DNA from 2 places in the Nocardioides sp. P5_E3 genome. Region 2 is predicted to be linked to the other one. Evidence: predicted binding sites of a transcription regulator. Region 2 holds the regulator's gene; the other holds the start of a gene.
The links. The regulator LexA, encoded in region 2, represses DNA repair genes until DNA is damaged. The targets are predictions, from matches to a motif close to TCGAACANNTGTTCGA.

Region 1: a site for LexA is predicted at 1,095-1,110, ahead of ACXJKB_RS08880 (LysM peptidoglycan-binding domain-containing protein). Genes of this name have one in related genera too.

What each region holds. Positions count from the first base shown of each region.
Region 1 covers NZ_JBFUMR010000011.1:31,426-35,060, reverse strand. The annotation lists gene ACXJKB_RS08885 (hypothetical protein) at 1-990, opposite strand, end outside; gene ACXJKB_RS08880 (LysM peptidoglycan-binding domain-containing protein) at 1,145-1,822, shown strand; gene ACXJKB_RS08875 (Rv3235 family protein) at 1,819-2,337, shown strand; gene secA (preprotein translocase subunit SecA) at 2,365-3,635, opposite strand, start outside.
Region 2 covers NZ_JBFUMR010000017.1:25,731-29,365, forward strand. The annotation lists gene ACXJKB_RS12385 (LysM peptidoglycan-binding domain-containing protein) at 1-263, opposite strand, end outside; gene ACXJKB_RS12390 (SDR family NAD(P)-dependent oxidoreductase) at 452-1,258, opposite strand; gene lexA (transcriptional repressor LexA) at 1,387-2,109, shown strand; gene ACXJKB_RS12400 (NAD(P)/FAD-dependent oxidoreductase) at 2,157-3,374, shown strand; gene ACXJKB_RS12405 (sulfotransferase family 2 domain-containing protein) at 3,408-3,635, shown strand, end outside.

The DNA of each region.
Region 1 (3,635 bases), on a different contig from region 2:
CTCACCGGTCGACGAGACAAGCACGGCGAGCAGCTGCCCCGGGGACTCCCAACGGAACCCCGGTACCAGGAACTGCCATCCCTCCGGCGCGGTGAGCGCCCCGGCGTCCGAGCCGTCGCGACGCTGCACCTGCAGCTCGACCGTCCCTGACGCCTCGCCGCCCACCGTCCCCGGCGGGACGTAGGCGACCCACTCCTCGTCGGCCACCAGCACGTCGTGCGTCGGCAGCGGGCCCAGCCGGGTCAGCGTGCCGTCGTCCGCGAGCACCGCGAGGTAGGGAGCCCCCTGGGTCGCGTCGGTCCGGCCGTAGGTCCCCTCGTTGACCACCAGGCCCGCGTCGGTGGCGCCGAGCACGACCTGCCCCGGCGCGGTCTCGGCGAGGTCGACGGTCGCACCGTCGACCAGTGGCCGCCAGAGCCACTGGAAGTCGGGTCCGCCGGCCACGACGAGTCCGTCTGCGGTCACCGCGATCGCGCGCGGCGGCGGACTCATCGCGCCCCGCGGCAGGTCCACGGCGCCGAGGCCCTCGCCGCCCTCCTCGGTGTCGGCACCGACGAGCATCCACCGATGGTCCGACTCGGTCCGGACGTAGGCGACGCGGCCGCCGTCGGCCGAGATCGCGGGCGGCTGGTCGATCTCGCCCTCGATCCTCTGCGGCTCGGCGTCGTAGCCCCACCACCAGGTGCCGTCGTCGCGGAGACCGACCCAGTGGGTGCCGCGGCCTGCCACGGTGTACCAGCGTCCGGCCACCTGCTCGCCACCGACGTGGAGGTCGAGCGCGACGGCCACGGGCAGGTGGGTGTCGGCACTGCTGCTGGGGTCGGGATCGCCGGCGGACGACTCGATCGGCTCCGGGGTCGGCTCCGCGGTGGGCTCGGCCGTCGCTCCGGTGACTGCGGGTGCGTCGCCGCTGTGGTTCGCCCCGCAGCCGGACGTCAGGGTCAGCAGCACGGCCGCAGCCGTAGACCGGGTCCGGGCTCGCGTCGTCATGGTCCTCACCGTCATCGTCCCCCTTCATCCGGGAGACGCCATGACCCCTGCATCGGTTGCCGCGAGCCGGCCGGCACCTTGGGGAGGAGCCGTTGACACACCTGGCGAACACTCGTTGAATGATGCAAACGCACGCAAACGAAAGGATCGCGTGGTGACTCGGGGGTCGATTTGCGCGGCGCGGCCGTACGCCGTCTGGCTCGGCGTCACGGCCGCCGCCGCAGCGGCGGCACACATCGTGCCCGGCACCTGGCGTGCAGCCGCCCACGCGAGTGCCGCCGAGACGCTCCCCCAGACGATGGTCGCCGCCTGCGCCACCGTGCTGGCCCTGTCCCTGGCGTGGCTCTGGGTCGTCACCTCGGTGACGGTCGTCGAGGTCGTGACGGGCGCGGTGCCGCGCAGCGGAGGAGCCACGCGTCGACTGGTGCTGCTCGCGTGCGGCGCGGCCGTGGTCGCCGGTACGGCGCTCCCCGCGCAGGCCTCGAGCGGCGACGGAGCCGAGGTGCTCGTCGGGCTCCCGCTGCCCGAGCGTGCCGCCGCGCCGGACACGTCGGAGCGCCCGGCTGCGCCGGTCGCCTCGATCGCCGCGACGACTGCAGACGCCTACGTGGTCCGGACCGGCGACTCGCTGTGGTCCATCGCCCGCGCGCACCCGGCACCGGCCGGCGACGTCGAGACCCGCTGGCGGGCGATCTGGCGCCACAACCGCGGCGTCGTGGGCGGAGACCCCGACCTGATCCACCCGGGCCAGGCACTCCGCCTGCCCGACACCGACACGAGCACAGAGCCGAGCACCGAGCTGAGCAACGAGAAGGACGGAGAACGACGATGAGCACACCCGACAGCGCCGAGGCCGAGGTCATCACGCTCCGACCGAGCGCCGGCATGGCCAGCGTGCAGGGCGCCCTGGCCCTGGACCTGACTCCGCGCACCGCTCCCCCGCGGCCGCGCCTGCGCAGCACCCGCGCGAGCGACGTGGCCGACCTGGAGCGCGCCTCCCGGGAGCAGGTGGACGCCTTCGTCGGCCGCTACCTGCAGGCCGCCGTCGAGATCGCCGCCGGCGACCGGCAGGTCGCCCAGCTCCTGCGCCACACGGTCCCGGAGGTCTTCGACGCGATGTCGGGCCGCGCCCGGACGGTCACCGCCGCCGGCGGCCTCGCCCCGGGCCGGGTCCGGGGACCCAACCCGGCGCGGCCGGTCGTGGTCGGCGTACGCACCGCCCTGATCCGCAGCGACGCGGTCGAGGCCAGCGCGCACGTGCGCTACGGCCGTCGCTCACGCGCGGTCGCCGCACGATTCGAGGTCGTGCGGGACCGGTGGCAGTGCGTGGCGATCACCTGGGGTTGAGCTCGGGGCTGACGCCCCGTGGGGTGTTCAGCCGCCCATGGTCGCGCGACCCATGGCGCCGCCGGGGGCGCCGTGGCAGCGCTTGAACTTCTGTCCCGAGCCGCAGGGGCACAGCGAGTTGCGACCGACACCGGCGAACGGGTCGTCCTCGGCGCCCGCGGACGCGTGGACCTCGGCCTCACCGTCCTCGGACGGCGCGCTGTAGGACAGGTTCTGCGGACGGTTGGGCTTGTCGAGGCCCTTGGCCCGGATGGTGGGCGTGTGCTGGTGCGGCTGCTGCGGCTGGGCACCGGGCGCATGGGCCGCCGCCTGCGCGAAGTCGATCTGCGGGGTGGACGCGGAGACCTGGGGAGCGACCGGCTGGGCCTGCACCTCGTCGTCCTCGTCGTCCTCGACCTCGACCTGGAGGTTGAAGAGGAAGCCGACCGACTCCTCCTTGATGCCGTCCATCATCGCGGCGAACATGTCGAAGCCCTCGCGCTGGTACTCCACGAGCGGGTCGCGCTGGGAGTAGGCCCGCAGGTAGATGCCCTCGCGGAGGTAGTCCATCTCGTAGAGGTGCTCGCGCCACTTGCGGTCGAGCACGGAGAGGACGACGCGGCGCTCGAGCTCGCGCTGCACCTCCTCGCCCATCTCGTCCTCGCGGCGGTCGTAGGCCTCCTGCACGTCCTTCTGCAGGTCCTCGACGAGCTTCTCGCGGCCGAGGCCCTCGACCCCTCCGGCCTCCTTGACGAGGCCCTCCTTGGTCAGGCCGACCGGGTAGAGCTGGTTGAGCGCGGTGAACAGGCCGTCGAGGTCCCAGTCCTCGGCGTAGCCCTCGGTCGCGCCGCGGACGTAGCCCGCGATCACGTCGTCGAGGAAGCCGCGGATCTGCTCGCCCAGGTCGGCGCCCTCGAGCACCCGGCGGCGCTCGGCGTAGATCACCTCGCGCTGGCGGCTCATCACGTCGTCGTACTTGAGCACGTTCTTGCGCGACTCGAAGTTCTGCGACTCGATGTTGGCCTGGGCGCCGGCGATGGCGTTGCTGACGCGCTTGGCGTCGATCGGCACGTCGTCAGGCACCTTGAGCACGGTGAGGATGCGGTCGACCCACTCCGACTTGAACAGGCGCATCATCTCGTCCTGCAGCGACAGGTAGAACCGGGACTCGCCCGGGTCGCCCTGACGGCCGGAACGACCGCGGAGCTGGTTGTCGATGCGACGCGACTCGTGACGCTCGGTGCCCACGACGTAGAGGCCGCCGAGGTCCCTGACCTCGTCGTGCTCGGCCGCGACCTGTGCCTTGATGCGCTCGACCA
Region 2 (3,635 bases):
ATGGAGCGGACGTCGCCGTCGGTGGCGATCTCGCTGGCGATCCCCCACAGGGTGTCGCCCGGCGCGACCTGGACGATCTCGGTCGGGGCCGGCTGGCCGGCCTCGCCGGTGCCGACCGCGCCGCCGGCGAGCATGAACGCCACGCCGAGGACGAGGAACAGCGACGTCAGGAAGACCGCCAGCCGGCCGCGACGGGTCAGACGAACCGTCGAGCGGGCACGCGGGATGGCGGTGAAAGCAGGTGCAAGGCTGAGGGTGCTCATGGTGGCCTCCTGGGGAAGATCAGCCGGTCGTGTTCTGTCGAGCGAATGTCTAGTCGGACCCACCGACAGTGGCTGTGACCACCGGGTGTCGATCAGACGTTCGATCGAACGTGTGTACGACGTTAGAGCACGTGTTCGAACAGTTCAAGCACCTTGTCGAACAAATGTTCGGCGTGTTCGAACGGACCTCAGCGGCGCCTCATCGCCCGCCGACCCTGGGCCGCGAAGAGCCCGGCCGCGTGCTGCATCAGCCCGGGCGCGAGCGCCGAGCCGCGGACGACTCCCCCGCGCCAGCCCGGCACGGCCCGCACGACGCGTCGGGATCCGATCAGCGCGACAGCCGCAGCAGCGACGTCGGAGACGTCGAGGATCGGGCCACCCGAGTGGACCAGCTGCGACCCGAGGCCCGCCGGGTCCTGGGCGGCGAGCATCGCCGTGTCGACCCCGTCGGGGCACAGGGCGTGGACCCCCACCCCGCGCGGCGCCTCGGCGTTGACGGAGGTGGAGAGGGAGACGACGGCGGCCTTCGTGGCGGCGTACATGCTGTAGCCCGGAACCGGCCCGAGGCCGGCGAGCGAGGCGATGTTGACGACGTCGCCGCCTGCCGAGCCGAACGCCGCGAGCGCCGCGCGGGTGCCCCACGTCGTACCGAGCAGGTTGACCTCGACGAGCCGGCGCACCTGTTCCTCCGACAGATCGACGAGGGAGCCGTCGTCACCGACCCCCGCGTTGTTGAACCACGCGGTCAGCACGCCGTGTCGCGCGGCCTCCTCCGCCACGAGGCGGTGGGCGTCAGGATCGCGTACGTCCTGGGCGAGGCCGGCGACGGCGCCGATCTCCGCCGCCGTCGCGGCCGCCGCCCAGCCGTCGACGTCGCCGATGACGACGTGGTGCCCGCGAGCGACCAGGAGCTCCGCGATCCCGCGCCCGATCCCACGGGCTCCACCCGTCACGACGCAGGAGGACGGCGGGCCGGTCAGCTGGCTGGTCGACATGCCCGGACACTAGCGACACGCGGCTTCGAACAGGTGTTTGATCCTGCGGCGTTCCGAGGTCTACGGTGGGCGCACCTGATCCTCCCTGTCCAGCCGCGGACGGAGGGGTCGACGCTAGTGGAGGACGCATGGCCAAGCAGGACGACAAGAACGTCATCGAGATGCCCGACGGCCCCCCGGACGCCACCGGTCTGACCCCGCGCCAGCAGCGGGTGCTCGCCACGATCAAGGACTCGATCGAGACCAAGGGCTACCCGCCCTCGATGCGTGAGATCGGCCAGGCCGTCGGCCTCACCTCGTCGTCCAGCGTCGCCCACCAGCTCCGCGTGCTCGAGGGCAAGGGCTTCCTCAAGCGCGACCCCAACCGCCCGCGCGCCCTCGAGGTGTTCCTGCCCGAGGTGATGGCTGCGCGGCGCAGCATGTCGAGCTCGGAGGAGCCGTCGTACGACGAGACCGGCATCGGCGACGCCAACCCCGTCGCCACCAACGTCCCGGTCGTCGGCCGCATCGCCGCCGGTGGCCCGATCCTCGCCGAGGAGCAGGTCACCGACGTGTTCCCGCTGCCCAAGCAGCTCGTCGGCGAGGGCACCCTCTTCCTCCTCGAGGTCTCCGGTGACTCGATGGTCGACGCGGCGATCTGCAACGGCGACTACGTCGTCATCCGTCAGGAGCAGACCGCCACCAACGGCCAGATCGTCGCGGCGATGATCGAGGGCGAGGCGACCGTCAAGACGTTCCAGCGCAAGGACGGCCACGTGTGGCTGCTCCCCCACAACGACGCCTACGACCCGATCCCGGGCGACAACGCGACGATCCTCGGTGTCGTGACGGCGGTGCTCCGCAGCCTCTGATCGACCGGCGAGGGACACCCCGACCAGCGAGGGTGCACGATGGCGGCATGAGCAACGTGGAGCAGTCCTATGACTACGTCATCGTCGGTGCGGGGGTCGCTGCGGCGAGCGCCGTGAAGGGCATCCGTTCGCAGGACGGGGCCGGGCGCATCGCGGTCCTGGGCTCCGAGCCCGACAAGCCGGTCTACCGGCCCGTCCTGACCAAGGACCTCTGGCTCAAGGACGACGAGACCCTCGAGGGATCCTCCCTCGCCGGCGACCTCGACGAGGACGACGCTGTCGACCTGGTCACCGACACCACGGTGACCGGGATCGACCCCGGCGCCCACGTCGTACGCCTCGCCGACGGCAGCAGCGTCGGCTACGGCAAGCTGCTGCTCGCCACCGGCGCCGAGCCCCGCGTGCTCTCCGTCGACCCCGGCCCGCGGGTCATCTACTACCGCACCGCCGCCGACTACCAGCGGCTGCGCGCCGTCGCGACCGAGGGCAGCCACGTCGCGGTCATCGGCGGTGGCTACATCGGCTCGGAGATCACCTCCGCCCTCGTGCAGAACGGTGTCCAGGTCACCCTCGTGCTGGACCTCGAGGACGTGCAGGAGCAGATGTTCCCCCGCGCCCTCGCCGCCACCCTGACCAAGGCCTTTGCCGACCGCGGCGTGACCGTCGTGCACGGCTCGGTCGAGGGTGGCGAGGAGGACGACGGCGGCGTCCGGATCCGCCTCGGCGACGGCACCTCCATCACCGCCGACGCAGCCGTCATCGGCGTCGGCGTCCTCCCGCGCACCGGGCTCGCCGAGGCCGCCGGCCTCGAGGTCGACAACGGCGTCGTCGTGGACGAGCACCTGCGCACGAGCGACGCGGACGTGTACGCCGCGGGCGACGTCGCGTCCTACCCCGACGCCCTCCTCGGGCGCCGTCGCGTCGAGCACGTCGACCACGCCGAGAAGTCGGGCGAGCACGCCGGCAAGGTGATGGCCGGCGCCGACGAGACGTACGACTACACGCCCTTCTTCTGGTCCGACATCCTCGACTACGGCTACGAGGCGGTCGGCGAGACCAGCAGCCGGCTCGACATGGTGGAGGACTGGAAGGACGGCGAGGTCGGCACCGGCGTCGTCTACTACCTGAAGTCGGGGCAGGTCCGCGGCGTGCTGCTGTGGAACGTGTGGGACAGCGTCGACAAGGCACGCGCGCTGATCGAGGAGACCACCGAGACCCCCGTGCCCGACCCGGAGTCGTTGCGGGGGCGCATCCCGTTCGGGTGAGTGGGAGGGCGCGGTCCGTGTAGCCTCGCGGCGATGTCTGCCGCCGGCCCCGACGCTCCCTCACCGGAGCTCTTCCGCACCCGTCCGGGCAACCGGCGCCGGCTGACCCCGGACGCACAGGCCGAGGTGGACCGTCTGGCCGCTGCAGGCGAGGCGTCCGCGTGGCTCAGCCCGTTGGCGTACAACCTCACCATCAGCCACAGCCACCGGTTCGTCTGGTACCGCGTGGCCAAGGTCGCGACGCGCACCATCCGCCACCAC